Regions from separate parts of the Priestia sp. SB1 genome, predicted to be linked through region 4. Evidence: riboswitches for the same ligand, from Rfam matches in the RefSeq annotation. Region 4 holds a riboswitch; each other region holds the start of a gene.
What was found. Region 4 has a riboswitch for cobalamin ahead of nikA (nickel ABC transporter substrate-binding protein). Riboswitches for the same ligand answer to the same signal wherever they lie in the genome.

Region 1: linked by a shared signal. The riboswitch ahead of metE (5-methyltetrahydropteroyltriglutamate--homocysteine S-methyltransferase) and the one ahead of nikA (nickel ABC transporter substrate-binding protein) in region 4 are both predicted to bind cobalamin.
Region 2: linked by a shared signal. The riboswitch ahead of WKH56_RS19430 (cobyric acid synthase) and the one ahead of nikA (nickel ABC transporter substrate-binding protein) in region 4 are both predicted to bind cobalamin.
Region 3: linked by a shared signal. The riboswitch ahead of WKH56_RS05315 (vitamin B12-dependent ribonucleotide reductase) and the one ahead of nikA (nickel ABC transporter substrate-binding protein) in region 4 are both predicted to bind cobalamin.

The regions. Positions count from the first base shown of each region.
Region 1 covers NZ_JBBJSS010000006.1:394,443-402,224, forward strand. Annotated here, with positions in the region: gene WKH56_RS23945 (DUF5301 domain-containing protein) at 67-480, opposite strand; gene WKH56_RS23950 (hypothetical protein) at 512-676, opposite strand; gene WKH56_RS23955 (helix-turn-helix transcriptional regulator) at 831-1,031, opposite strand; gene WKH56_RS23960 (hypothetical protein) at 1,274-1,405, shown strand; gene WKH56_RS23965 (GNAT family N-acetyltransferase) at 1,428-1,928, opposite strand; gene WKH56_RS23970 (acetate uptake transporter) at 2,073-2,690, opposite strand; gene metE (5-methyltetrahydropteroyltriglutamate--homocysteine S-methyltransferase) at 2,833-5,127, opposite strand; cobalamin riboswitch at 5,278-5,466, opposite strand; SAM riboswitch class I at 5,546-5,656, opposite strand; gene WKH56_RS23980 (hypothetical protein) at 5,737-5,988, opposite strand; gene WKH56_RS23985 (hypothetical protein) at 6,247-6,417, opposite strand; gene WKH56_RS23990 (metallophosphoesterase family protein) at 6,575-7,450, opposite strand.
Region 2 covers NZ_JBBJSS010000005.1:235,567-243,348, forward strand. Annotated here, with positions in the region: gene WKH56_RS19390 (STAS domain-containing protein) at 1-156, shown strand, start outside; gene WKH56_RS19395 (spore germination protein) at 300-542, shown strand; gene WKH56_RS19400 (spore germination protein) at 650-892, shown strand; gene WKH56_RS19405 (Hsp20/alpha crystallin family protein) at 944-1,447, shown strand; gene WKH56_RS19410 (Hsp20/alpha crystallin family protein) at 1,537-1,962, shown strand; gene WKH56_RS19415 (hypothetical protein) at 2,007-2,825, shown strand; gene WKH56_RS19420 (ABC transporter ATP-binding protein) at 2,843-4,126, opposite strand; gene WKH56_RS19425 (FecCD family ABC transporter permease) at 4,123-5,181, opposite strand; gene WKH56_RS19430 (cobyric acid synthase) at 5,387-6,913, opposite strand; cobalamin riboswitch at 7,006-7,185, opposite strand; gene WKH56_RS19435 (YdcF family protein) at 7,333-7,782, shown strand, end outside.
Region 3 covers NZ_JBBJSS010000002.1:2,153-9,934, forward strand. Annotated here, with positions in the region: gene WKH56_RS05280 (hypothetical protein) at 1-1, shown strand, start outside; gene WKH56_RS05285 (hypothetical protein) at 578-946, opposite strand; gene WKH56_RS05290 (DNA-processing protein DprA) at 1,044-1,637, opposite strand; gene WKH56_RS05295 (hypothetical protein) at 1,740-2,231, opposite strand; gene WKH56_RS05300 (YwqG family protein) at 2,390-3,202, shown strand; partial or broken gene WKH56_RS05305 (hypothetical protein) at 3,634-4,728, opposite strand; partial or broken gene WKH56_RS05310 (vitamin B12-dependent ribonucleotide reductase) at 5,022-5,654, opposite strand; partial or broken gene WKH56_RS05315 (vitamin B12-dependent ribonucleotide reductase) at 5,985-6,755, opposite strand; cobalamin riboswitch at 6,908-7,040, opposite strand; gene trxA (thioredoxin) at 7,243-7,557, opposite strand.
Region 4 covers NZ_JBBJSS010000012.1:29,569-37,350, reverse strand. Annotated here, with positions in the region: gene WKH56_RS31430 (YfmQ family protein) at 1-138, shown strand, start outside; gene WKH56_RS31425 (GNAT family N-acetyltransferase) at 722-1,249, opposite strand; gene nikA (nickel ABC transporter substrate-binding protein) at 1,319-2,860, opposite strand; cobalamin riboswitch at 3,005-3,195, opposite strand; gene ftsZ (cell division protein FtsZ) at 3,198-4,202, opposite strand; gene WKH56_RS31410 (tautomerase family protein) at 4,562-4,951, opposite strand; gene WKH56_RS31405 (hypothetical protein) at 5,119-5,277, opposite strand; gene WKH56_RS31400 (TRM11 family SAM-dependent methyltransferase) at 5,538-6,491, shown strand; gene rluF (23S rRNA pseudouridine(2604) synthase RluF) at 6,529-7,245, opposite strand; gene WKH56_RS31390 (MFS transporter) at 7,543-7,782, shown strand, end outside.

The sequences.
Region 1 (7,782 bases), on a different contig from region 4:
TCAAAATTTTCAATCTATTATTTTTATAAAAAAAGACAGCGCAGGCTGTCTTTTTTAGTAGGTTTTTTATTTAGTTGAAAACAGCTTTTTAACATCTACTTTTTGATCTTTAACAATCGTATACGTCGCCTGTTTTTTATCTTCAAAGTTAAACGCTTTTATGTAATCGTCATCGTAAATCGTTAATCCGTACGCATCTTTTCCGCTTTCGACGATTTTTACCCAGTACGCCTGGTCAAACTTTGGGTCCAGCTCCTTGCTTTTTTTCACTTCTATTTTTGCTAAAGAATGTACGATTTGCTTTATCGCTTTTTTGTCATCTACTACACGTTTTCCTTCGTCCGTATCTATTTCAATACGCGTAACGTTTGCTTCCTCTACTTTTATGACGTCTTTTAACTGATAGGCTTTCCCGGTATATGTAAAATAAAATATGACGATAAATAGAAGTGCAGCTATAATAATCGTTCTTTTTTTCAAAAGGAACCTCCTTTTCTACATCACGCTGCATTCAGGTGATACACCTTTTTATTCCTCCTGTTCCGCATCCTTTTAGTACAATGCTGCTTCCTACAAGCAGACTGTAGATTAATCCCGGAACAGGAAGTATTAACGTTATCATCAACAGTAACATGCCCGTACTTGTAAGAGCTACTCCTGCAGCTCGATTTTTCATTCATTTCACCGCCATCTCTTGGTGAATTTTTTATATGAAGCAATAGAAATAGTATTAATCTTCTACCTACTTATGTATTGTTCGCTTATAGGTCAGAATCGTCAACACGCCTACTAGGAAGATCGTTGCTTCACATTACCTTTTTTTAACTAACTCATGATTTATGAAATAAAAACAGCTCATCTACTGTTGCTCCCAGTTCTTGGGCCAGCTGGAAAGCCAGCGCTAAGCTTGGATCATACTTATTGTTTTCAATTGCGTTAATCGTTTGTCTAGATACACCGCATACTTTCGCCAATTCATCTTGAGACATCCGCTTGACTTTACGCAGTTCTTTAATTCGGTTTTCCACCATTCATCACTCATCTCTAAAATGTAAAAAACTTTTTACATCCATATCTTATATTATCTTCCTTGTTACTGTCAAATATGTTTGACAAAGTAGCGTCTTTTACATAACTGAAATAGAGGTTAGAACAAAAGTAGGTTAGTTGAAGGACAAGGCGAACGAGTTTGATTAAGAATTCATCTCGTGCTAATTTTTTTATGGGTATGGTGAACGTAGGTTTCGTGTATGTAGGTGCTTCTAGCTGATGATTGGAGGGCAAGGCGAAGACTCCTGCGGGAAAAAGCGGAACAGGTGAGACCCCGCAGGAGCGCAAGCGACGAGGAGGCTCAGCGGCCGCCCGCGGAAAGCGAAGCCTTGCACGGAAATCATTAGCAGTGTAACAAGCAATTCATAGTAGTAACATTAAAGCTCCTTACTCATATTAAACCACTGCACGCCTGCATGCTGGGACTGCGCAACTCCTTGATTCACATATCCATTTTTTTCGTAAAACGGAATCAATTCTTCTTTACACGTTAAAGTCACCGTTACGCGCTGTTTGTTCCGTGCTTGTTTTTCAAACTCTTTTAGCAGCATACTGGCAATTCCTTTGTGATGATGCTTGGGATTTACAACGATACCCAAAATACTTTGATAACCGCCTGTCTCAGGGTTCGAAATCGTTTTTTCAAACAAATCATCCGTAATAAACGGAGCTGAAATGACGGGTCCGTTCACATATCCGATTATTTCTTCATTTTCTTCGGCGATGATAAACGTATCAGGAATGGTTTTAATTCGCGTGATAAATGCATCTTTTGAGGCAGCTTCTTCAGGTGTAAACCCTTTGTTTTCTAATGTAATTAATTGGTTTAAATCTTTTTCATCCACTTGTCTTATAATCATTGAAACGATTCCTTTCATTATGTATTTCTCTTTTTTCTCTAAAAGCTTCTATTATATATAACTATCTCTTTCTACTATATATAAAAACGCACAAACAAAAAAGGATTGACCTCTGCATCATACAGAATTCAACCCTACTTCGCTGTTTAATGAACGTCTTGATTATTTAATAAATGCACCAAATGGCTTGCCCACCGGAAGCACAACTCGACCGTAGTGAGTATTTAATACAGCCGCTGCAGATCCATAGAATGAAAACAGAGCAATTAATAGCTCTGACACTGCTGCTAGTAAGTGCGTGTATTCATATGCCACACCAAATGTACTTAGCGATAATCCAATAAATAAGGAATCAATTAATACAAAAATAATAAATAATACTTTATGAGTGCCCATTGCTCCAATCGTCATAAAAACGCTGAAAATTAAGTAGCCGACAAAAGCAAATGCTAGCTGCTTCGGATCCGCTTCTTTTGCGAGCGCTTCTCCAAATGCGCCAAGCTGAATAAGCCATGTCATCGCTACACCTAGCCAAAATAAACCGAAGGCACCAAAAGCAGTTGCGCCGAAGGTATTATTATGTTTGAAATCTTGCATAGACGCAATTAGCTGCCCTATTCCGCCTAAAAAAATTGCCCATGGCAATACCAATGAAACACCATCGGTTACCCCAAGCTTTTGAAACGATGCAACAAGTGTCACCATGGCAAGTCCGAATAGGCCTAGCGCTGATGGATCCGCTGTTACAATTTTAACGTGCTGCGTGCTGTTGTTACTCATGTTGTACCTCCCTGATTTTAAAAACACCTTTAAAAAGATACAAAAATCTACGGGAAGTGTCAATGGATATTTTTGGCCTTTAAAAAACCCATAAGACCAAGCAGTGTAGCGTTTACACTGCTTGGTCTTGACTTTCTTGTTATTAAGCGTTTTGTAATAAATTTTTTCTTGTTTGTTTTGCAGACTCAACCATCACTTTTAAAGCTTCCACCGTCTCGCTGATTCCTCTTGTTTTAAGACCGCAGTCGGGATTAATCCAAAACAATGCAGGATCAAGCACTTTTAGAGCGCGGTCAATGTTTCGTGTCAGCTCTTCAAGCTTCGGTACGCGCGGGCTGTGGATATCATATACGCCAAGTCCAATTCCCTGGTTATACGTATGTTTTTCAAACGCATAAATTAATTCACCGTGGCTTTTGGACGTTTCAATGGAAATCACGTCGGCATCAAGCGCTTTGATCGCATCAATAATCTCTTCGAATTCCGAATAGCACATATGCGTGTGAATTTGCGTCTCGTTTTGCACCGATACCGTGGCTAATTTGAACGCATACACCGCGGCGCTCAAGTAGCTTTCCCAGTTTTCTCGTTTTAACGGCAGTCCTTCACGCAGCGCCGGTTCATCTACTTGAATCATTGAAATGCCCTGACTTTCAAGTGCTTCCACTTCTTTTCTAAGAGCAAGCGCAATTTGATTTGCCACGTCGTAGCGCGGGATATCATCACGCACAAATGACCAGTTTAAAATCGTAATCGGCCCCGTCAGCATTCCTTTAACAGGCTTATTGGTTAGAGACCGTGCGTAGACCGTTTCTTTGATCGTCATCGCCTGCTCGTACGAGACATCTCCGTAAATAAGCGGCGGCTTGACGCAGCGAGAACCGTATGATTGCACCCAGCCAAACTTCGTAAACTGAAAGCCTCCTAATTTTTCACCGAAGTATTCAACCATGTCCGTACGCTCAAACTCTCCGTGCACAAGGACATCTAAGCCGATGTCTTCTTGAATTTCAATCCATTTTTTGATTTCAGCGTTAATGTACGCTTCATACGCTTTGTCGCTCAATTCTCCTTTACGCCACTTTAGACGCTCTTTTCTCACTTCTTTTGTTTGCGGAAAGCTTCCAATTGTTGTCGTTGGAAGAAGCGGCAGTTGAAACGCTTCTTGTTGAACGCGTTGACGTACGTCAAACGGCGCTTGGCGCTCTGCTTTATAGCTGTCCAGCTGCTTCAGCTCTTTTTGCACGTCTTGGTGATTTCGAAAAGATGATCCATTTAATGCTTGAATCGCCTGTTTGTTTACACTTATTTCTTTTTCAATTGCTTCTTTTCCTTGCTGCACCGCTTTTGTTAAAAGCGTGATTTCCTTTAGCTTTTCATCTGCAAAAGACAGCGCGTTTTTTAGAATTGGCTCAATGGTTTTTTCGCTTTTCACCGTGACAGGAACATGTAATAAACTTGATGAAGGCTGCAGAATCAAACGGTCTTTTGATACAGCTTCTTCAATTTCACTGATTGTTAAAAGCTGTTCGTCCAAGTTTTCACGCCAAATGTTTCGTCCGTCAATCACTCCTGCTGCCAGCACTTTATCAGTTGGAAAACCATATTTATTAAGCGCCGTGAGATTTTCGCCTCGGTCATGTACAAAATCCAATCCAATTCCGTGAACAGGAAGAGCAACTACTTCTTTATAGTAATCTACGCTGTCAAAATACGTCTGCAAAATGACTTTTACATTCGGTGCCGCTTTTTTCAAAGCTTCATAGACTTCTTTATAGAGCGCCAGGTCTTCTTTTGATAGCGTTGTAGCTAAAACCGGCTCATCTATTTGTACCCACTCTACTCCTTCTGCCTGAAGCTCAGCTAAAATAGTCGCATACAGAGGAACAAATTGTTCAACTACTTTTTTAAACTCACTTTTTTTATATCCTTTTGACAGCTTCACAAATGTTACTGGACCTAAAATAACGGGTTTGCCTTTGATATTCAGCTTTTGTTTTGCTTCTTTGTAAAATTGAAGCGGGCGATTTTCTACAAGTGCCGGCGTACATTCCTCAAGCTCGGGTACGATGTAGTGATAATTTGTGTTAAACCATTTTGTCATCGTAGAAGCTACCGCACCTTTTGTTCCTCGCGCGATGTCAAAATACGTTTCAAGCGATACCGGGCCTCCGTTATATTCAAAGCGCTTTGGCACCAAACCAAACATAGCGGCTGTATCTAACACGTGATCGTATAAGCTAAAATCGCCGACTGGAATTAATTCAATTCCTGCGTCACGCTGTTTTTTCAGATGTCCTAGACGAAGAGCTTCAATTTCCTGAAGAAAGATATCTTTCTCTAGCTTTCCTGCCCAAAACTGCTCAAGCGCTTTTTTCCATTCTCGTTTTTCACCAATTCTTGGATAACCTACATTTGAACTTTTTACACTGCTCATTTTTTCCACTCCCTGTATATTTTTTTATCGCTAAACTAAAAAATCTCCCTTTTCGAAATGAAAAGAGAGATGATACGCATACTTAACTAAAGTTGAGATAGCCTGTTTTTCTCAACACGTATTCCTCACTCCTCTCTATATCCCGTAGAGCTTAAGTGCATACAACAGGCAGGTCTCCTGACTTAGGTTCATCGCTTCCTATCCCTTCCCATTTCAACATGAAACAGTGGTTAATAAGTTGCTCCCCATTACAGTGGCGGGACCGCGCCGGCTTTTCACCGGTCTTCCCTTTTAAGCTGCGTACATTCGTTACACAGCACCTGATGCATTTCTATGAAATTGTTCATTCAAAACACCTTTACATAAAATAAAAAGCCTCTCTATTATGAATAGAGAGGCATAGTATCTATGAAATCCTCTCTTATTTTTCAAAGCTGTACGCTTTGCAGGATGTAGCACCTTTTTAACAAGATTGTTAAATGGTTGCCGGGCTTCACAGGGCCAGTCCCTCCGCCTCTCTCAATAAGAGTTTTAATTGTTTATAATATTTTGAATGTAAAGTCATCTTAACACCTTACATTTATGTTGTCAAAAGAAATTTCAAAAAAATTAGTTTTCAGGAGGCGTTGACGCTAATTTTTGCCTTAATAATTTGTAATCATCTTTTCGATGTGTTTCGATCAAGTCTTTTGCTCCTTGATGATACCCTGAAGAATAAATGTACTCTACCGCCGTTTCGATAAGCATTCTCTTTTCTTCCGCACATTCTCGGTCCATTAGGGGGAACAGTCTACCTAAAAGGTCATTTAAATCTTCCTTAATAAAACGATTGAGTCCTTCTTGCATCTTTTCGTTTGCCATGATAGCTCCTCCATTTGCTGTGTATGTTCTAAGTTTCTATAAACAGGCATTTCACTGTGAATGTTAAGATAAAGTTAAGTCATTAAACAGTATATCAAGTGAATGTTTTTCTTCAATTACATATGTAATACAAATATATGACAAATATAGAGAATATATCATCATTCACTATCTATTATAACGCTTGGCTTAGCCTTCTGCTACAAGGTTTCGTACGGTTTTCCAAAAGAGGTTGAGACATAACGAAGTGAATCCAATCTAAAGGCAAATGGGATTCATGAGCTGAATCGCTTGTGACACCGCAGTTGATTTCCGTATAAGACTTCGCTTTCCGCGGGCGGTCGCTGAGCCTCCTCGTCGCATAAGCTCCTGTGGGGTCTCACCTGTTCCGCTTTTCCCGCAGGAGTCTTCGTCTTGTCCTCCAATCACCTACTAGAAAGACCTATACACATGAAATCTACGTTTACCCTAATAAAAAAATGAACCACTAATCAAGATGCTTGATTAGTGGTTCATTTTTCATTTCGCCTAAAACCCTTTTTTCCCAGCCTCTTTTTTTTGAACCTAGCTTTCTACTTTCTTGTTTTTACAAACAACTTCTTCGAGGTCGTCCAAAATCCTTCCAAAGAAGAGGTCCTAAAATGTCGTACCGGCTAACAAAAAACTCCGTAAAATTATAATTATTTAAAATTAAAGGCGGTTCAAAATCAAGGGGAGCACCCGCGCCTCCTGATAATACAAAATCAGTGCCTCTTCCAAGCGTAAACGACCCGTTTCTGTTTTTTCTAATAAACTGCTCGTCATACGCATGCACGTGGCTAACTAACACTTTTTTCACGCGATGTTCTTGAATTAAATCAAAAAATTCTTGACTTTGAGGAGTCGTTACAGGAAAACCTCCCAGGTCTGACCACCGGCCAATATTTGGCTGCGCATGCATGGCTACAACGGTATTACGAGGAGCATCCTCTAGCTGCTGCTCTAAATAATTCAGCTCTCTATCTGTAAATCCATATATTTTATTCTTGGGACTGATGATATTATTTAATGCGATGCACCGGAAGTTAAAGACAGGAATATCAATGACCCAGTGCACTTTTCCGATAGTGGCTCTGAAGTTTTCGAGGTTGCTTTCTTCAAGGTTTAATTCATCATGATTCCCTACGCATACAAACACGGGAATGTTTGGTGCTATTTTTTCGACAACCTTAACAAAGTGCTCCAAATACCTCTTTTCTCCTGTATACACGGTGTCTCCCCCATGAATAATAAACAGCGGATTCAATTCCACCGCCTTTTTTAACACAAGCTCAAATTCACCGCTCATCGTGTAACAATTATCGTTTGGTCCGTCACCTCTGCTGTCGCCCATAAAAACAAAGTTGAATGGATCTCTCGGATTTAATTGTTTAATTCTTTGCTTTAATAACTTTTCAGAACGTTCATGAAGCGTCAAATTCATCAACTAGTTAATCCTCCTATTACTAAATAAAATTGGTTAAAAGTAAACAAGCTTACTTATTTATATGGAAATTTGCTGATGAAGGTCACTATCTTCTTGTAAGAAGAACGCACATTTAAATGAGTTTCCATAGCCTATCTATTCTTTCATTTTGTTAAGCACGGATAGGACAACATAAAAGCTAGAATCTCAGTATCTATTAATAAGAGCTGGAGCATAATCCAAAGACGAGCAAAGGCCGACATGAGCTGAACCGCTTGTTGCCCCGCAGGAGTCTTCGCCTTGCTCTCCAATCAACTGCTAGAAGAAATGAAACAGCTGAAACCTGCGTT
Region 2 (7,782 bases), on a different contig from region 4:
TTGATTGGTACCACTTGCCTTATTGTTGGTCTTTCTTCAAAAATGGCTCTGTCGCTTGTTGATTCTCAGTTTAATTGGCGAACATTTTCCACTGTCCAACAAAGCATCTCTTACATTTTAGAAAAAAAGAATTGTCGTATTGCACCCATTTCATAAGCCCATCATATCATTAAGTAATCCTCTCTCAATCGCTTTTTCCTTCAATCGGAAAAGGCGATTTTAGTTATGAGGAATTGTGAACGTTTAGGCACTTATCATCATAGGATACATTAATCAACCATAGAAAAGGGTGAGAGCGTATGCCAAGTGTTATTAACATTTATAATTTAAAGATCAACAGTATCTCAAGCAACGGTTCTGTCAACATTGGCGAAGCACTCCACAACAGTCACACGGCTCATTCAAAATCCACTGGTACGAACTCTTCTTATGGCGATGTCTCACCTGCTTCCTCGAAAATGCGAAACATTTATATCGATCCTGATACAAATGACCAAACAGATATTGCAAACGTTGATCATGTCAATGGTTATCAGCAGTGATATAGGGCAATGCTTGTCAACAGCATGACGACAAACGGTGAATACATTCTCTCTGAACGCAATAGGCCGTTGGAGTAGAATGAATAAAAACAGTAAGGAGTCTCTTTATGCCTCTTCAAATTAACGTTTTTAATATCGTAACAAACGGTGTCACACAAAACGCAAATATTGATTTCGGTTCCACCATTCAAAACAGTCACACGGCGAACTCAAAGTTTAACGGCGCAAATTTCTCTTTAGGTAACTTCTCTCCTACTTGCTCTCAAATGAATACGGGCGTGTTAGATCCTGACGTAAGCGATCAAGATCAAATTGCCAACCCTTCAGCTCCAATTGGAAATCAAATTTAGATTTAACGATTTTGTCGTTTTACTTGGCACATTACAAGGAGGTGTGTAAATATGTTTCCATTTGGAAAGTCTCCGTTTAAAGGAATGATGGAAAATATCCCAAAAGGAATGGCATCTAAAGACATGAATAAATATATTCAGCAAATGATTTCTTCTACGATGTCCCATTCTTTTCCGGATTTTATGCAAGGAAATGAATTCTTTAAGCAGGCCCAAGACATGATGAAAGAACAGCAGGATGTGGGAAATGAAGGTCATGGACAACAGCTAAGAAGATTTGATTCAAACGTCATTAATACATTAGACGAATGCATTGTTCAGTTAAAAATTCCTAACCGCGATATTGTATCAAGCATTAAAGTCTATCATACTCCATACGTGTGTACGATTGAAGGAATAGATGGAGAAGAATCCTTCAAAGAAGAAATTCAGCTTCCTTGTTCGGTTCGCAAAAAAGGTACACGCGCCGTATATCGTTCCGGGGTGTTGGAAATCCGGATGCCTAAACATGTTAATATTCCTATGTCTCAAATAGACGTCCACGATTTAGATTAAAGTGGACGTTTTTTTCTGTTTTCATGCATACATATAAAATAGAAAGCGGCAAAAGGCCTTGTTTTATTTTTTTAAAGAAGGTGACAAATATGAATGATGGAAAGTTTAAAAAGTGGGCAGAAACGTTACAAGAAGAAAACCATACAAAATTTTGGGAAAAGATTTTTGACGATGATCCTGAAGAAAAGAATGATACGGAAGCAGATGCTTCTCCTCAAATTGTAAATGAGTATCGAGATTATCCTTTAATTGATGTATACGAATGGGCAAATCAACTGTTAGTTGTGATTGAAATACCCGGTGCTAAACGAACAGACGTCGAATTGACCATGCATGAAAATACTTTACACATATCCGGTTCATCTCTTTTAACGATGAAGGATGCAAATGTTCTTCACAAAGAAAGACGTGAAGGAACGTTTCAACGATCAATCATCCTTCCACCTGCTGTAGGGGAAGCGCCGTGTCACGCATCATTTAAAGATGGTCTATTGCACGTGAAATTTGATTTGTAATTTATTGTGCAGAACTATACGTAGCATGAAAGGCAGGGAATTTCATGTTTTCTAAGTGGTTTAAACAATCGCCTAAAATTGAAACAGTCCGCAAAATAAATCCGTCTTCCCTTCCAACCAAAAAAAAAGTAAGTCCCATAGACCAAAGCTCTAATCAAAAGCGGAAAGAATTACCCGAAAAGATGAAAACTAAAAAACAGTCTAATCTAAAGAAACCCCCTCAGCAGCCAAAGAAGTTGCCGAGCCAAACGGAGCCTAAGACATCTGATGAAGTTGAATTCACAAAACCTGTTCATTCGTCAGATTCAGCGCTGAATCTGCAGGGAATTATTGATCAAGTGACGCGTTTAACCGACGCGATTCCTAAAATAGAAGAGCTTCATCAGCAATTACATGAATCAGCTCATCTTATTCAATCATTGTCTCAACTGCACGAGCAAACAGCTCATTTACTTTCGGCTATGCAGTCAGCTCCTAATTTCGAAGACATTCAAAATCAGCTCTCTGCGTTAAAGGAAGAATCGTCCAATACAGCTTTATATGAGATGGTGAAAACTCTTGACAAAAAGATTAATGAAGTAACTCAGCCAAAGCAGTCCATTGTTGTTGAAAAAATTATGGTGGAAAAAGTATTGTTAGACAAAATTGACCTTAGTAATAATTTTGGCCAGCTAGGAATTAAAGATTTGACCGGCCACTTAAACATTGGTACAACTTACAGCGCTGACTCTGATCAAGTGGATGAAGAAGTCAAAGACTTATTCTCTGTTAAGCTAAAAGAAAAAAAGATTGATGAACATACAACTGAGACAACGATGAGTTCAGGAGGTGAAACAGAAAAGCCTGATCACTCCGAAGAATAAAAAATGACCGCTACTGCTTATTTAAAGCAATTGTCGGTCATTTTTGTTTCCATAAATAGTTGTAATTCTTTCTGTAGGCGTTCCATTAAGAACGCTGAAATTTCTTCTTGATTTTCTTCTTTATGATGAGATGATGCTACAACAATACGGCCTGTTTTTCCTAAGAAAGCCCGGTATTCAATTACCTTCATCGCAGCATGAAGTAAGTTCGCGTCCGAAAGCGGTGTATTTGTTAGTAGAACAATATTCATTTCATTCTCTTTTTGTCCATGTGTCAGTACAGTCAGCCACGAGTAACCTTTATCGTCTTTTAAGCGAACTTCATGACTAGATAAAGACGCAGATTTCCACGCCGTGTTAGAACTGCTTTGCTGTTGAACAATTTCTTGACACCAGTCTAGACCTGTTTCATTGGAACCCAGTGAAAGAGTTCTCAAAGGACGAGCAAAGGATAAACATAGCTTGCCCGGTTCCTTTTGCAACTGATACAACTCATGGAAGTCCGTCTCTGGATATTGATACGGCGGCACAAAAGCAATTTGCCGCTTGTTCACAGCGGGATGGTGAAATACATGCAAATCAACGCCATATACTCTTTTTAACGTAGCTGCATCCTGAAAAATGGCATCCATCCCCGTTTCTTCTACTCTTCCATCTTTCAATAATACGGCATTATCTGCAAACAGCGAGGCAATGTTGAGATCATGCAAAATGGCCAGAACCGTCAAGCTCATTTCCTGCTGTAACGTTTTTAACAGCTGAAGTAGTTCCATCGTATGTTTTACATCTAAGTGATTCGTTGGTTCATCAAGAAGTAAGTAGTCAGGTTCTTGCGCCAGTGCTTTAGCAAGTAAAACACGCTGTTTTTCTCCACCGCTCAGCGATTGAAAGGTATGATTTCGATAGTGCCAGACGTTTGTTAATTTCATCACGCTTTCTACCACTTCTTCATCCTGTGCTGATACAGTGCTAAACAAACCTTTTGCCTGATAAGGATAGCGTCCAAGTGAAACAATTTCTTGAACCGTAAATTCTAATCCAATTTGATTTTCTTGCGTCATGACTGCAACTTTTTGCGCCAGTTGTTTTGGTGAATAAGCCTTCACTGACTTCCCTTCTACCTTCACTTCTCCTGATTGAGTGGTTAATACATTCATAATTAAGCGAATAAGCGTTGTTTTTCCGCTTCCATTTGGTCCTAGTAAAGCAACAAAAGAACCTTTGTCTACGGTGAACGTGATGTCACGAACGGTCGGTTTCTGTTTATCGTATCCTCCCGTCACATTATATAGTTCAATCATGATATTCCTCTTTTCCGCATACGTTCTTTTACAAGCAGCAGCGTAAAAATTGGCGAACCAATTAAGGCGGTTACGACTCCAATCGGCAGTTCACGAGGTTCTAATATCGTTCTTGCTAATAAATCGGCTAAAACCAAATAACTTCCTCCGATTAAAATAGAAAGCGGCAGTACATGCTTATGATTAGCTCCCGCTACAAGACGCACTACGTGGGGAATAACTAAGCCAACAAATCCAATTGCCCCAGATACTGATACCGCAGCCCCGGTTAATACGGATGCACCTATTAAAATCATTCTTTTTTTCTTCTTTACGTCTATCCCCATAAATTGAGCGGATTGATCGCCAAATGCTAAGCCGTTCAGCTCTTTCACATGTAACAGCAGCATAATCGTACCGACTAAAAAGAACGGCCCTAAAATTTGAATATGCGACCATCCTCTCATTGATACGCTTCCCATTAGCCAGTATAAAACCTGCCTTACATCTTCTTCAGGAGAAAGAGCTACAATTAATGAAATAAGCGCGCTCATAAAGGATGATAAAATAATCCCCGCTAAGATGATAGTTTCATTGGCCAAATTGCCGCTTGCGAGTTTCGTAATACCAAAAACTAAAAGAAGAGTAATAAAACCAGATACGATGCCGACTACAGGCAGCGTGAAGATAGACAAACCAAAAATACTCCAGTGAAAATAAATTGCCATGACAGAGCCAAGGGTTGCACCTGAGGAAACTCCGATCGTGTAAGGATCTGCAAGAGAGTTTCTTAATAGCCCTTGAAAGGCAGCTCCTGCTATTGAAAGCGAAGCTCCTACTAAAAATGCCACCAGTACTCTTGGAAAACGAATTTGCCAAATGATTAAATCCATGTTTTCCGGACCGTGATATAAGGATAGTCCGGTAAGGTGGCCAATAATAATTTTGATTGTATCTCCTACGGTTAACGAAACTGTACCAATAAATACTCCCATAATCACCGAAGTACATACAATAAATAAACTGACTATGTATAAAATAGATGCTTTGTTTAAAAAAATACGTTTAAAAATCAATACTTTCAGCTCCTCTAGGAAACGAGGCGTGATGTTTTACATTACATTAACCATTCATTTTCCTGTCCATAAACCATGTTTCCATCCTACATAGTATTGGAAACAATCATCTTTTATTTGTTACGAGTGCTAGACTGTTGAACTAGGCAACGTAGAATAGCGTACTAAAGTTCTCGGTGAAAAAACAAGCGAAAACCTCTACAAGCTACACTTTTTGTGCTTGCTCCGGGCTTTTATAGTTGTCTATTAAATGATACAGCTTTTCCATATCTACAGCTTCTCTCACATATGCTGCTGCTTTTGAAAAAGACTCCTCTTTTTGCAGGCGACTGTTGAATGTATCCGTAATAGGCGGCAATTTTTTATGTTTACGAATTTGATTAAGCAAAGCTCTGCGCAAAGCATCGTTATGAAACACATCATGAACATACGTGCCAATGATGTTGTCTTTAACCGTTCCTTCTTTTTGATCATCTACCACCGCAAAGGCTTCCGTTATGCTTTTAGAAACCGTCTTTCCCATATGAATTTCATAGCCTTCAATCGAAACCTTCTCACTCTCTAACTGAACATATCCAGAAACTCTTTCTGTTTTTTTGCTGGTTGTCATAACGGTTTCCACTGGAAGCAAACCCAGCCCTTTAATAGATTCAATCCGGGACTCTACTGCATCGGGGTCCGTAATTGTCTCGCCTAACATTTGATATCCCCCGCAGATGCCAATAACGTGAGCGTTCGTTGCGTTCAAGACTTGATTAATGGCTAGAGCCAGGCCGCTTTCTTGTAAAAACTGCGCATCTTCAATCGTATTTTTGCTTCCTGGTAAAACAATTAAATCAGGCGTACCTAGTTGTGATGGCTTGGTTACAAGTCTCACATGACAGTCTTCTTCTAAGCTTAGAGGATCAATGTCTGTAAAATTTGAGATGCGAGGATACGAGATAACCGCAATATCGATTTCTTTTAACGGATTCACAAGCGTTGAGTAATTTCTGAGTGATAGCGAATCTTCAGCGTCAATTTCCACGTCGTGCATATAAGGAATCACTCCTAGTACCGGAACTCCCGTGTATTCTTCAAACCACTTCAATCCCGGTTTTAAAAGCTCTAAGTCTCCTCGGAATTTATTGATTAACACTCCAATTACTCTAGGTTTATGTTCATCTGGAAGCAATTGAAGAGTACCCACCAGACTCGCAAAAACCCCTCCTTTATCAATGTCTCCTACTAACACAACAGGGGCTTGGGCTATCTTTGCTACGCGCATATTTACCAGTTCCCGATCGTTCAAATTCACTTCAGCAGGACTTCCAGCACCTTCAATCACAATTCGATCATAATGATTGGCAAGCTCTTTATAAGACTCCGTGATAACGTTCAAACCTTCATTAAAAAATTCTTGCCGATACTGAAAAGCAAACATATTACGAAGCGGCTTTCCATGAACGACAATTTGAGATTCATGATCACGAGTTGGTTTAATTAAAATAGGATTCATATTGGTTGTTGCTTCTACTCCAGCCGCTTCAGCTTGAATTCCTTGCGCTCTTCCAATTTCTTTTCCATCCATTGTAATGTATGAATTAAGCGCCATATTTTGCGATTTAAACGGTGCAGTTTGATAGCCGTCTTCTTTAAAAATACGGCAAAACGCTGTAGCAATCATGCTTTTTCCAGCGTCTGAGTGCGTTCCTTGAATCATAAGAGGTTTTCCTTTTTTCACTTTTTCCACTCCCTATCACATAAAAAAACCTTAACTGTAAAAGTCAAGGTTTGGTCATGCGCTCATTAACACATTGTCTTGACTTATTTCTCCCACCGAAAAATAAGGGGTTTTTAAAAGCAGGTCTCCTGGCTTATGCTTCATTTTACTTCTGCATCCTTCCTAGTTTGACTAGTGGGTCTTTGCAGGTTCATCCACATTTACAGTAGCGGGGGCTGCACCGGATTTACACCGATTTCCCTATTATCCTCCTTAGAGGCACTTTTAAAATCATTTATTCTTTATTGTAACGAATTTTATAACCATTCACAATAACGATTTTCTTCTATTATTATATATTACTGTGTTTATACTTATTTGGGTCTCGTATGCTATAATAACAATTATTTTCCAAACATCTTATGAAATAGCTAGGAAGGTGCTCGTAGTTGAAGAAAAAAATCATTTATATCTTTATTAGTTTGCTTGTTCTTTACATAGCAATCATGTCTTTTTGTATGTATCAAACCGCTCATCAGCCTGTTCCGCAAAAAGCAGATTATGTGCTCATTTTAGGTTCCAAAGTAGACGGAGATCAAATGTCTCCTAGTTTAAAAGAACGAGCAAAAACGGCTTTATCTTATTTAAAGACTCATAAACAAACAAAAGTTATCGTAACGGGTGGAAAAGGATCCGATGAAGAAATTTCTGAAGCAGAAGCAGCCTATCGTTTTCTACGAAAAGAAGGAATTAAAAAGAATCGAATGATAAAAGAGGATCAGTCAACTTCTACTTTTGAGAATTTCACTTTCACTAAAAAGAAAGTTGATATTCAACACAAAAAAGTCGTGCTTGTTAGCAGTGATTTTCATTTATTTCGCGCCTCTATTATTGCCAAG
Region 3 (7,782 bases), on a different contig from region 4:
ACAAACTGGAAAACACTGGTCATTAGGCGAGTGCTATTCAGCATCCCCTTCTCCACCTCTATCTCATATTAATTTTTAAAATTTCGTTTTTACCCACAAAAAAATAAATACTGAAAAACATAAAAGAGCACTTTAATTAGTTCTTTTATTTTTTTTACAATTTTTAGTGTCTGTGAATTGCAAATATATTTTGTGAAATGTAATTTGTATGACAGGATTTGCAGCTGTTAATCTGTAAATAGCTAGTTAAATAACGTATTTTGTATTTATTTGTTGTGAAAAAGATATTATTGTCTGCCGAATGGAAGAACAAAATCCTTGCAAACATTGCTGTTACGGGGTTCTTAGGGGTAAAGTTATTAAATGTTATAAAAGATGGTTATTAAAAAAGGGATTAAAGAATGTTATTAATTAATTTATTAATTAGTGTAATAAAGCGCCAAGCGCTCTTTTTAATAAATTAATAAATAAAAACAATATTAATTACTTTTTTTGCATATAAAAAACCGGCTAAAAAATTAACCGGTAGGTTTTAACTTATAAAAAAATCTGTGTCTTTTATGTATGAAATCTAATGTTAACCATATTTTTTATTCAGACGCTCATACTCTTCCTTCTCCCTCTTTTCTCTTCTAGCTGCTTCCTCTAAAACCATACGCTCTCTTTCTAATCTAAGTTCTTTGTTGTAGTTATGTACCTCTTCTTTTGTAATGATCTCTAACTTATTTAATTCGCTTAGTATATATTTATGTTCAAATATGTATTTGCGTGCTCTTAATTCATTGTAAGTAGTTGTTTCTTTTAAAAAACCTTCATCATCTTCTTGTTCTACTACAAAAATACCCTTATCCTCAGTTACAATTGTAATTGCTTCAGCAAACTGTGCCATATGAGTAAATGCTATTCTTTTTCCTTTAAGCTCTTCTTCTGTTTCAATGAAATACATACGTTTATTCTCCTTCAAAATAATTTCATTGAAAGCTTAACATTAGTATTATCTATAGTGGAAAAAACATAAATAGTAATTGAATTGAAAATTGGTTTTAAAGCAAGTTGTTTAGTTCCAATTTCCAGTCAACTTCTGCTTTGGAGTAATTTAAAGGAATAGGTTTACCTTGGTTGTTGTATTGCCAAACTTCTTTATTAAAATTTAAGCCGTAGTTAACTCCCCATCTTGTCCCTCCTGTAATTCTCTTGTTGGAGACTGCTATAATAGTTGGACAAATATAAGCAAGATAGATGTCTCTTTCTAGAAGCCGGAGTATGTATCTTGGTTTTTCGTGCTTAATCTTGCCAAATTTTTTATCTGCAGCTCTAGAACTCAGTTCAAACAAATGCATAAGGGAGCCCTTTTTTTTAATGTCTTCTGCTAGCTGCTCATTAAAAGATGGAAAGATATTTTCGTCAATACTAGTGCTAAAAATTGCAATTGTTTGCCCTCCACCATCCAATGCTCCTCTATGAGCATAAGTGTCTATACCTTCAGCAAGCCCAGAAACGACTATTTTGCCTTTTTCAGCGCATTTCTTAGCTAACGAGTATGCAACCATACATTCAGCCTTACTGGCCTTTCTAGGGCCTATAATTGCTACTAAATCATCTTTATTCCATTCTTGAAGTGTTCCCGCTACTATCAAACTGAAAAATCCTCCTTATTTATAAGAAAAAGCCTTAACTGCATAAACGCTCCTGTGTAATACATTAACTAAGAAAGTTTCCTTAAATGTTAAGAAGCTAGTTTAAATTAATCCCCATTTCTTTACTTGATACAAGACTTTGTCGCTAACAAAGTCATCATCGATAAAGCCAGGATACTCCGATACCATTAAACCCACTTTCCCATTTTTACTTATAATTGAAAGGTCATATTTATTAAATTTGTTCCACAAGTGCTCAAAATTTTCTATAACCCATTGAAGGTTCAATTTATATACAGGTCCCTCATCTAGTGCAGACCAAACAAATACTTCAAAATGTGCAGGTATCCGTTTAAAGTTCTTTATGAATTGAAAAACTCTTTCTTCACCTTGGAATTCGCGTTTTACTACTGCCCTTTTTGAATATTTCTCAAGGAGATCCATAATAATGATTTCGCGTTGGGGCGATATATAGAAATCAGATTCTTTTATAACTGAAGCTAGTGGTGTAGAAAGAGAGTTAAGATAGTTGCTCCTGCTCTCATTTTGTTTGGCGTTTCTAAGAATAAGGTTTAAATTGGTTTCTTTATTCATTTTATCCCTCTTTTCATTAAATAAAGAAGAGCAATAAGAAGCCCTTTAAAATCCCTAGTATAATTGGTTGTGGGATTGCAAAACCCTTGCTACTATATAACTAACTGAAACTATTAGGCTTAGAAAGTGCGTTTTAAACTTAATTAAGAGGGAGAATTATTATGACAAACATTAAACTTCAAATACCAGAGGAATTAGAGAAATATCGAGCGGATATTGAGAAAACTGTTGTTCCTTATATAAAAATAGAAACAACAAAAGCTGAAACAAAATTATATAACAGTAAATTTGGAGGATATCCCTACCTTCCAGCTGATCTAGAGCATCCGCTGGACTCTTATGGAAACCCAATGCTCTTGTTAGCTCAAATAAATTATGAAGAAATGCCGCATTTAGATAATATGCCTACAAAGGGAATGTTACAATTCTTCATTACAGCAACTTCTGATAAAGATGACGTATATGGTGTGGACTTTGAAGAACCTACTAACCAAGAAAATTTCAGAGTAGTGTATCACGAGGAAGTTATAAGTGATGAATCAAGATTAGTTACTGATTTTAGTTATCTAGAGGCAATGAACTACGATTATAATCTGTTTCCTGTGCCCGAGGAAAGATCGTTGGAATTTAAACTAGATTATGAACCAGTATCAACAGCGGATTACCGTTTTGAATATGTATTTGATGAAGAAAGTAATCTATCTGATGACTATGATTTAATTGATATATATGTTGATGAATTAGACGTAGATGGACATAAAGTTGGTGGATATGCGTATTTCACACAAGATGATCCTAGAGGATACAATGATAATTTAAAAGAATATGAAGTGTTACTGCTTCAAATTGATACAGACGGTGAAGCGGAGATTATGTTTGGAGATTCTGGAATAGCAAACTTCTTTATTAAACCATCCGATTTGAAAGAGCTTAATTTTAAAAATGTAATGTATACGTGGGATTGCTGCTGATTACGACAAAAAGTATGCATAGTTTGTACTAACACTGAATATATTATATTAACCTCGTTCTAGAAGTGAGCCTACCGAGCAAAGAGATATACTTGAGTATATCTCTTTCTGCTTTATTTCTAGTAATATTAAAAGTGAAAAAGATTTATCATTAATGATAAATCTTTTTGTTTGTAGTTGCTGTTACAGATTCGAAAGATTCTATCATTTTAAATTCCTCCAGTCTCCCGCTACTTTTTCGTAGCCGCAGAGCAATTGCTTGTGATTAATATAAGCAGAAGTGTCTTGGAGTCAATTAAGTTTAGAAAAAAGTCATAACTTCTATATTTGGGAATATGCTTAAGTATTCCCTTGTAAGACTAGATGATAGAGTGAACCAAGAAAAAAGCCCTGTACCAATAAGAGGTACAGGGCTTTTTCTGATGCTCTACTTAGAGTCCACATTTTAGTTGAATACCACACGTATCGCAGCTGTTACAACCACCGATTTCTTTTACTTCCCCTTCTCGACAAATTGGACAAGTGTTTCCTAATTCAGAACCATATACTACATCAGAAGTTGCTGTTACATCTGTGTCATTATATAGGTTTAATTCTGAATCAGTTGTAGAATCAGTGTTATCTTCAGCTGTTAATGATAGAACCTGAGCATCTCTAGATCCATCAACATAAACAGTTCCACCTTTTGCTCCACCTTTGTATAAGCGCTCGTAAACGGCTTGGACTTGGCTTACATTATAGCCTCGAGGAGCATTTACAGTCTTACTGATAGAAGAGTCAACCCAACGTTGAATAATACATTGAACATCAGCGTGTTCTTCCGGAGAAAGTTCCAATGAGGATACAAAGAACTCTGGTAGATTACCTTCTGCTTCAGGGTGTTTATCTAGATACTCTTGAACAATATCAGCTTTAACTTCAATGAATTTTCCTAGGCGTCCACTACGGAAGTAAGAGAAGCTAAAGTATGGCTCAAGTCCAGTACTAACGTTAACCATTGTTCCAGTACTGCCTGTTGGGGCAACTGTAAGTAAGTGAGAGTTACGGATGCCGTACTTAAGAACATCTTGACGAATATCTTTCGGCATTTTTTTCATAAACCCAGTATTAATAAAGTTTTGTCTTAATTGCATTGTTTCTGCATCGTCTTTGCCAATTAAGAATGGAAAACTACCTTTTTCATCGGCTAATTCAATAGAAGTTCGGTAAGCAGTTGTAGCAATTGTTTCAAAAACTTTATCTACAATTTCATTTCCTTCTTCTGAACCATAACGTGCACGACAATAAATAAGTAAATCGTGTAATCCCATTACACCTAAACCTACACGACGTTCTCCTAAAGCTTGTTTTTCGTTCTCTTTTAGGAAGTAAGGTGTAGAGTCAATGACATTATCTTGCATACGTACACCGATTTCTACAGTTTTTCGTAATTGATCGTAATCAACAGTTCCAGTTTCTTTGTTTGCCATTGTTGCTAAGTTAACAGCGGCAAGATTACATACACTCCACGGAGCAAGAGGTTGTTCCAAATGTTATCCCTGTTGCTTTTTATCAACAAGTTCTGGAGGTTTCCCTCATTATAATAATCCCTCAAATTATTACTACAACTAGTCCATTCTAGTTCAGTTCAGCATACCTTTTCACTAAATGTGTCGCGGCCTCGTGGATAGATTATATTCTGATTAATCAGGTTCACTATCTATGCGTTGCGCCTGATAAGTTTTTTACACTTACCTTCGGACTCGGATTAGCACCTATTCAAATAAATAGAAGCCTCCCCGCTTTATTCCGCGATGTTTAACGTGAGGCAAACAACCTTACCACACGGGTTAGTAGCAACCACTTTTTGACCATATGCCGCAGCATTCGTCATTTCATTAGCGTTATCAATGAAGAAAATTCCTGGTTCAGCAGAGTAAGTAGCACATATGTTAATTAAGTTCCACAACTCTTGTGCTTTAATTGAACGATATGTTTTTATTTTGTGCCCTCTTGCTTCCCACTCGCGAACATCTCCAACTTTGTGCCATTCTTCGTTATATACTTTCATTTCCTCTTCATCATAGTTAGCAATGTCAGGGAAACGTAAATCAAAATCACCGTTGCTGTTTACAGCTGCCATAAATTCTTTTGTAATATTGACTGAGATATTAGCACCGGTTAAGAATTCAGGATTGTGTACAGAATACGTGCCTCCATCTTTTAATAGCTCTTGTGCTTTCTTCTTAGCGGAAGCGCTAAAGTCTCCAGCAATAATACCTTCATACATCTCTTTATCGTCCGGTGACAACGGAGTAAAGTTTAATTTCTTTTTGGATTCTTCTATAATTTGAGGATCTTTTGAGTTGGCAATAAGAAAACGTAGGATTTTCGGGTTTTGCATTTTAGAAATGATAAATTCAACAATATCTGGATGCCAATCACTGTGCATAATCATTTGTGCCTGAATTATGCGTTTCGTTAGGCGCTACTCTAACTCTTCTATGTCGCCACAGAACAGACCATATCTTGTACCTTTTCTCTAGATACCCTCGCACTTCGGGATCGCTTAATCCCTACGTCTACTCCCTTCCACCATATTTAAAGCAAATGGTGTGGTTTCGATGGCCGTTGAACCTTCTCCCTATCTTTTGACTTAGGAGCTTGGATGCTGATTGTCTCCAAATCTTTTTTTCAAGCGTTCACGTTTGTCGTTTCCAACTGCGTTGTAGCAAAGATTTTTCTAACGAGGTTTCCCAGCAGTTCACGAGGTTTGTTAACGCAGAAGCACACACTCTTTTTTACCTCTGCGGCTACCACCTTGCTCTACAAGATGAGTTAGCTTTGCAATGTCGTCCAACCAAGATACAGATCCTGAAGAACGTCCATTTACTCCTTTAGCAGGAGCATTTTTGGGGCGCAGTGCTGAACCATTAGTTCCCACTCCACCGCCACGACTCATAATTTCCATAACGTGTTTGCGGTGTTCTGCAATACCGCCACGACTATCCGGGACAAATGGCATTACATAACAGTTAAAGAATGTTACTTGAGCACCGGAACCAGCACCGTATAAAACTCGTCCTGCCGGAACAAAACGTGATGAAGCTAATTCTTGCTCATATGCTTTTTGGATATCTGCCCTTACGTTAGGGGATTCAACTTCTGACAATCCGCGTGCATTACGTTTCGCAATTTGTTCATAGTAGATTTCTAGAACTTTTTCAAATGAATTAAAATCTCTTGTTACTAAGCCACTCTCAGCATCTTGAGAATTTTCAATAGCACCTCTGTATTCTTCTTCAACTTCTATGACTGCTTTGTGGTCTAAAATCTCTTTAACGTAACCCACTCCGCGTACAGGCCATTTAGGATCTTCTTTAACTGTTAGCACTACTAAATCGCCAATCGTCAATGTTAATTTAGCTGTATCTTTTAAAGAATAACGGTCTAACATTACTAAACGCGATACACCCATACGAGCTGTGTTCATACCTTCTTCTACTTTAGCGATTAGTGGAAAATGGCTTTCAATTGCTTTATTTAAATTGTCGATTAGTTGTTGGTTGTACATTAAATCTCCTCCTCAAATGTAATATGTAAAAGGTCCCACTGAACCCTGTGCAAACTTTTTATGGGTATAAAAAATTCGCCATCAGCATCTACAGAGGGCGAGAATAAGAACGAATTAAACTTCGTTCCTCCTCTCGCACCCTGGAGAGCTGGAAAGTGTTAAAAAAACAGGCTGGTATCTGACTCCGGCCGTAGCCGTTACAGTTGCAGGGGCAGTTTCGGATTCAAACCGAATTCCCATTTAAGGCTTTCTATGGTGAAAGCCACCCATATTTTTCGTATTTTAAGATACATTTTTTGATTTGGGGTAAAATTTCTTGAATTTCAAAGCACGAATAAATTCTGTTCTATTTTTTTAGTAAAAGGAATAGATGGTCTGTGTCTTTTAACTTGTAAAAAGTTCTAAAAGGTACAAAGGAGTAATGGGGATTAAATAGGAGAAAAAAGAAAATCAAGCTAGCGTTGGGCTAGATGATTTTCTTTTAAGATTAGATGTGTTTTTCAAGTAAGTTAGCTAAATTCTCTTTAGGTTGATAGCCAAGAGCTTTGTCTACCGGTTTACCATCTTTGAAGACAAGCATTGTAGGGATACTCATAATTTCATATTGCTGAGCGATTTCACCGTATTCATCGATGTTTAACTTTTTAATTTGCGCTTTGCCATTAAGGTCTTGATCAAGTTGATTTAAGATTGGTGCAATCATTTTGCACGGCCCACACCACGGGGCCCAAAAGTCTACTAAAACTACTCCCTCGCCTATTTCACTTGTGAAATTGTCTTTGTTTAAATTAGTAATTGCCATATTAACATCCCCCTGTCGAATTAATAAACGTACTTATTATAACTAAGTATCTCGAATTAAGAGTAAATTGTTGAATTTATGACGTTTGATTAAATTTAAACCATCTAATCTTCATTCGATGAGTGTATATACAATGACAAATTAAAAGAACATACCCTTTACTTTGTAAATAGAAAAAAGATGATTTTTTTATCCAATAAAGAAAAATATAAGCTATTATTTGAG
Region 4 (7,782 bases):
AAAAACGCTGTTCGACTATGCGTATACAGCTATCATGATCATGTCGACGTCGTGAAACAATACAAAAAGAAGATTATCGCCTACAGCCTGCTGTCTGATCACCTTCAAAAGCAGTCCATAACAGCTGACCTAGCTTAAACCAGTCGCCTACAAGGCGGCTTTTTTAGTTTTTAGGTTTAGGTTGAAGCTATCTTATTTAAAAATACCAAACTTTAACATTAATTCTAATGCTATAACATAAATTAATAGAATTTTCTAATTTTTTAAGAGGTGATGGATAATGCTTTCTTTGTTAGGGTTTGGAATGATTGCTACTTTTCTTTCTTTTCTTTCTTTTCAAGTGGGCCTTTGGGACAACTATTATCACGACAATTACAGCCATTTTAACGAACGCTGTTTCCCTTTAGACTTCTACTATAAAAAAAGGAAGCCGACTACCATAAGGCAATCGGCTCACACATGTAGGATATTGATTTAACACTAACAAAGTACAACACAACACTAGTAATTATATAATATATTTCATTATTTTGAAAGCGATTTCATATATATTTTTAAAAATATTTTGTTACTTGTTTTTTACAGAAAAGAACCACGTTTCAGCCAATTCGAAACGTGGTTCTTTTCTGTAAGGACTTGCCCTACAGGCTATAAATGTAAGTTACGTTCATTATAGCATGAGCCCATATACAGATTCCATGGTAATTACTGTATGATCTCGTTACGTTACGACTCGTTGTATTTTTCTGTCCATGTGCAGCGTATTCCATGGTTCATCCTGTTCAGCTAGCCTTTTGATAAAGCCTTGTGAAGCCCAAAAAGGAATAGCGCCAGGTAAAAAAGGATGAGTATGCAGATACAGCGTGTCATAAAAATGACTTTGGGCAAATTGTTCAACTGCTTTTAACAGCTGCTGTCCAATGCCTAGACGCCGGTACGCTGGATCGACATAGCATTTTACAACCTCAGCTGCAGTTCTATGTTCATATCGCTCTTTTAATGCATGAAACCGTCCATCGTAAGCGTATAAACCAATGGTTCCAATTACTTGTTGATTTTCCGTAACAGCTGCAAAAAAAGCAGCGTCTTTCGCTTGAACGTAATGTTCATTAAAATGAAGCAAATCCACAGGAAGCTGATTTTTTTCCAGCATAGGAAATAGCTCATTCCGCATATTCATGACAAACTGAATCACTTCAGCATCCTTTTCTTTTACTTCTTTAATTTGATACATTTGTACTTCTTGCACGTTTACTGTCACATCCTTTTAGCGATCATTGTATACTTTTTCTTTTCTCTGCTTATGCTGCAATGTTAACTACGGCGTTACGTCTAAATGCTGAGTCAGCATATAATACTCGCTTGGATTTGTTGTCCAGTTTTTCACTTTTTGATTATAAGCAACAACAATGTTTGGATGTACAATCGATGACGTCAGCATTTTTCTATTAATCAAAGCGGTTGCTTGTTTGGCTAACTGATCTCGTTTTGCGTCATCTACTGTTGAATTTAACTGTTCTATCATTTTTGTTAGCGTATCATCATTAATCCGGCTGGCATTTAAACCACCGCCGGGCAAATAGTTCGTACTTAAATAATAGCTGGCATCTCCTCTAGGTGCTGTGATAAGGCTGTACAATGCTAAATCCCAATCATCTTTTGCCATTACATATTCATCGCTATCTTCAACTAGGTGAATCTTAATAGTAATTCCTAACTCTTTGGCATTAGACTGTAGAAGCTGAGCAATTAAAGGCAGTTCTGGCAAAGAACTGTATGTGACAAGAGAGAGCGATAGTGGCTTTCCATTTTTGATTGCTTTGTCATTTTTGATTTGATAGCCTGCTTTCTCTAAATATTTTTTAGCAGATGTCATACCTCTTTGCTCATTAGCAGTACTATCAGCAAAAGGAAATTGGGGTAAAAATGGACCTCGAGCCGCTGCCGCTTGATTGTTCATGATGCTGCTAACAATTTCTTTTCGGTTCAATAAGGTATCGATAGCTTTTCTTACATTTTCGTCTTTTAATGCGTCATTGGTTTGATTGTAAAGCAATAAATGGGTGCGCACACTAGGTACTCCACTTACTTTAAAAGACGGATCTGTTTGTAAAGTGCCCAAGCTTTCTAAAGGCGGGCGATAAATAATATCGGCTGTTCCAGATTGAAGAGCAGCAACTCGCGCATTAGCATCTTCGTTAAATCCAAAGATCGCACTTTTCAATTTCACTTTTCCACCCCAATAATTTTCATATCTTTCTAATTTTACTTGATTTCCTTGATCAAAAGACAAGACGCGAAATGGACCCGTACCAATGGGCTTCTTAGCTATATTAGAAGCATCAACATCTATAATAGCTGTATTTGGATGCACTAATTCAGAAGGAAATTTAGGCATTGGTTCTTTTAATGTAATTGTCAGCGCATGACTGTTCGCTTTCATTTCTTTAATATTTAAAGCGTTTTTCATCGCATAACTTTGGTCTATCGTTCTTTGAAGAGAAGACTTAACGGCATTTGCATCCAGCGCTTTTCCGTTTTGAAACATGATGTTCTTTCTTATCATAAATGTCCATGTAAGGCCGTTATCTTTCGTTTCCCACTTTTCAGCAAGCCAAGGCTTTATTTTTAAATCGTCGTTGATTTTAACAAGCGTCTCCCCTACTCCCCCACGAACTGCTGTATAATTATCGTCCGTATGAGGATCAAGCGTTGCAGATGTAAAATTAAATAAAAACGTCACACTTTTATCCGTTTTCTTTCTTTCTTTTATACTTACGCTCTCTTCATTAGGAGCGCAAGCAGTGAGGCAAAGTAACACGAGAAATATCATAGATACAAGTTTTTTATTATTTATCATTCATTTTTCCACCTTCTATTTTAATACACAAAAAAAAGCACTTCTAAAAAGAAGTGCTTGCCTTCACAACAAATTCAGATAAACGTATCCCTTGTTTATCGTATTTTTGATTCTGCCAAAACACCTCCCTATCCTCGTAGGTTATTGTGTGCTGCGATTTATGGCAGGTCTCCTGGCTTCAAGTCATTGCCTTATACCGCCTTCCCGTCTCTAAATAGACAGTGGCTTTTTGACATAAGGCTCCTTGTTACAGTGGCGGGACCGCTCCGGATTTTCACCGGATTCCCTTTTAAGGCAATTGAAAAACAATTGCCACCATAAAAGCTGGTTATTTAATTTAGTAGCGTGCTCTTGAAACTCTAGAAGTGGAAGCTGATGGTGAAATATCTTCATCATCAAATCCAGTGGCAATAACGGTTACCATCATTTCGTCCTTTAAATCTTCATTAATCACAGATCCAAAAATCATATTTAAGTCCTGATCAGAAGCGGACGTGACAATATCTGCTGCTTCCTGTACTTCGTAAAGACTCAGGCTGCTGCCGCTCGTAATGTTCAGCAGCACGCCTCTTGCTCCATCAATCGATGCATCTAGCAGCGGACTAGAAATCGCTTTTTTCGCTGCTTCAATTGCTCGATCTGATCCCGAAGCTCGTCCGATACCCATAAGCGCAAATCCTTGATTAGACATAATTGTTTTTACATCAGCAAAGTCAAGGTTAATCAGCCCCGGAACAGCGATTAAATCTGAAATACCTTGAATACCTTGGCGAAGAACATTATCTGCTTCACGGAATGCTTCAAGCATAGGTGTCTTTTTATCAACGATTTCAAGCAAGCGGTCGTTTGGAATGACAATAAGGGTATCTACCGATTCATTCATCGCAGTAATACCGCCTACTGCTTGCTTGGTACGTTTATTTCCTTCAAACTTGAAAGGGCGAGTAACTACTCCAATTGTTAAAGCATTTAGTTCACGGGCAATTTGGGCAATAACCGGAGCTGCTCCAGTACCAGTGCCTCCCCCCATGCCAGCTGTTACGAATACCATATCTGCGCCTTGCAGTACTTCTTGAATTTGCTCTCTGCTTTCTTCTGCAGCTTCTCTTCCTACTTCTGGATTAGCTCCTGCACCTAATCCTCGCGTTAATGCCGCACCAATCTGCATTTTCACATCTGCTTTAGATAAATTAAGCGCCTGAGCATCCGTATTAACGGCGATAAATTCTACCCCTTGTACACCATGTTCAATCATACGGTTAACGGTGTTATTTCCTCCACCGCCGACTCCAATTACTTTAATTCGCACTAATGGCGATACATCTGCATCAAATCCAAACATTCTAAGTTCCTCCTCAATGATCAAAATTACTTTCTCTTATTATCCGAAAAAACACGTGAAGAACCTTTTACTCCTATGTTTAACGCGTAACTGTTCTTTTGTTTTACAGATTTTATACATTTCTCTTTTAACCTTTAAATCTTTACATCTTTATGTAAAATTATTGTTGTTCTGAAGTTAGTACGCCGAACTCTTTTTTGGTTTTCCCACTCAAAACGGCATATAAGCTTATTGTATCATTCATTTGACAGATGTCTGTATTTAATTTTGAGTAAGATGTGACTAAGAGAATAATATTTTTATAGACAAAATGAGAAAAAGCCCTTAGAAATAAGGGCTTCTCTAGATAATAAACCATTTTATAATTTCCCAGTTAAGAATTGAGCTTCTCCCATACCAAAGCTCCAGTCAGCATTACCGTTTTCAACAATTGAAATCATAATGTCGCTTGGCTGAATTCCGCAGCTTTCTCCCAGCTCTTTTACAATTAATTTGTAAAGAGCTTGTTTTTGCTCTTCTGTTCGCTGTTTGCTCGTCACACTTATAATAACCAAATCCTTGCTTCTCTCAAAGCCAAGACCTGTATCTTCAATAATCATTTCATGAGCAGGATGCTGATGTACAATTTGATAACGATCGCGTTCTGGGACGCCAAAGGCTTCTAGCATCGCTCGATGAGTAGCGTCTAGTAATGCTTTTAACTCTTTTTCGTCTCTTCCTTCTATTACATCAAATCTAAGTAATGGCATACTAAGTAACCTCCAGCTTTTTGTCTAATGTATTATTGCTTTATCATATCACAACTATCATTTGTAAAAAAAAGATATGCTATTCACAATGTGCTCTCTAGTGAAAGAGACCTCAAACTCTTCAATAAAAGCTGAACCTAACAAAAAGAAATGAGCAGCATAACGGCTCATTTCATTAGTACAAAAATATTTATAATAAGAGCTAAAATACATACAGATACAATGGCAATGAGTACGTTCATCACAAGGTTTTGCGAGGATGTTTTAGCTTGTTTTTTCATATCAGCCCGACTCATCTGTTGCTTTTCATGATCACTTTTAGACATCACGTAGCCTCTCCTATTCATCAAAATGTCAGCAGTGTATAAATGATTTTTGAGAAACCTTGATCCAGTTCTTTTGTATAAACAGCAGCACATGCAGGTTATCATCAGTTATTTTAGCATGTTTTGTCAAATAAGTGGACTATGTAGCGCTTCAATTTAGTATTCACAGCCAAATATATTTAAATTCGTTGCTTTTCTCTTCTTTTCTCGCTATTGTTTGAGAAGAAGGATAATTAGATACGATAAAGGATGATACGATATTGAATAACCATACGCAGCTGCCTCAGTATATCTACACATACGCATGCAGCGAAGAGGAACTCTCACTATGTCAATTAGAGAGACGCTCTCTTTTTGAAATTGAAACTGAGAAACCTATCATAAGAAGCGCCGTTAAACTTGATCCAAGCAGAAGCCCTTTTATCAAAGAGCGATTAGATATTATGTATGAATCAGATGACCTTGCAGATATTTGCAAACAAGTAGAAGATATTGACCTTGGAGATCAAACATTTAAACTCATTTTTATGAAAATTAATGACTTAGAAAAAGATCAAAAAATAAGCTATAAAGGTCAGCGTGCGATTGAACGTGATGTGGGTTGGCATTTTGTAGCAGAAGCAGACTTGCATAACCCTGACCATTTGTTTGGAATTGTTCCATTTGAAGGACGCTGGTATTTTGGAAAATATCAAAAAAGCGAAGCTGTATGGCTGCATCATTTGAAGAAACCGCGTGAATACTCTACGGCACTCAGTACCCGCCTTGCAAGAGCTGTAGCTAACATTGCCGTTCCAAAGCCTGAAGGAATCAAAGCGATTGATCCATGCTGTGGTATTGGTACAGTCCTCGTAGAAGCTCTTTCAATGGGCATTGATATTGTAGGACGCGATATCAACCCACTTGTGACCGACGGATCTCGTGAAAATATTGCGCATTTCGGCTTAAAGGGTGATGTCAAAACCGGACCGATTTCGGATGTTACCACTCACTATGACGTAGCGATCATCGACATGCCTTACAATCTCTACACCCACGCGACGCCTGAAGATCAGCTTTCTATTTTAAAACACGCTCGCCGCTTTGCGGATAAAGTAGTCGTGATTACAGTAGACACGATTGACCATATGATTCATGAAGCTGGCTTTTCTATTTCAGATCGCTGCGTAGCGCGCAAAAGCGTATTTTCTAGACAAGTAGTTGTATGCGAATAAAAAAAGACACCAGTCTAACAGGCTGGTGTCTTTTGATTTACCACTCTTTAGGTTCATAGTCTAATTCTTTGAATAGCTGCGTACGCTCTTTTTTCGTTAAATCTCTCCATTGCCCAACAGGCAAGTTGTTTAAGTGAATATTCATAATACGCGTACGCTGAAGTCGGTATACTTCATATCCGAGCACTTCACACATACGGCGAATTTGACGATTTAAGCCCTGTGTTAAAATAATTTGAAACTCGTACTTAGACAGCTGTGTCACTTTACAAGGAAGCGTTTTTGTACCTAAAATTTTTACTCCCTCAGACATGTTTTTGATAAACTCGGGTGTAATCGGCTTATCTACTGCAACAATATATTCTTTTTCATGCTTGTTTTCTGCACGTAAAATTTCGTTAATAATATCGCCGTCATTTGTAAGTAAAATTAAGCCGTCTGAATCCTTATCTAGTCGTCCGACATGATGAATACGCAAAGGGTGATTGACTAAGTCAATGATGTTTCCCTTTACTTTTTTCTCACTCGTACTTGTAATGCCGACTGGTTTATTAAGTGCAATATATACATTATTTCGAGCAATCCGAAGCTGTTGGCCACTTACTCGAATATCATCGCCAGGCTTAACTTGATCTCCGATTTTTGCAACCTTTCCATTAACGGTTACTCTTCCTTCACTAATTAACTTATCTGCCCCGCGTCTTGACGCTTTGCCAGATTCGCTAATAAATTTATTCAGTCTCAGGTGAATCACAACCTTACATTTAAAAATTTTAAAATTTGTCTCTTCTATTAGAAACCGATATGTGTCAATTTCTATACCGTCCCTATCGTAACATGCTATACGCTTCTCGTCTTCTTTTAATTTCATTACTTGACTATATTTTTTTAACAGCAATAGAAGTATAGATCCAAAATACTTTGTAATCTTATTCTTAACATTTCAAGCAATGCTTACACCTGTCAAACTAACGTCAATCTCCACTTCTATGCAAGACCTAAACGTCTAGATTGACTGATCAGTATAGAGTTGCTACCATCAGGTTTTCTTATGCTTCCAGGAGGAGTAACGCTGGCTCTAACAGCTATGGTCGGAGGAAGTTTGTTTGATAAAATTGGATTTAAACCGCTGCTTTTAACAAGTTTAATTCTTTTAACGTTTATTTTAAGTTTGTTCACTACCATTTCAAGAGAAACAACTACGATGACTGCAGCTATTTTATACGCTGCCTTTACAATTGGCGTAGGTTTAAGCATAGGACCCGTAATGACGCTTGCTTTAAATCAAGTA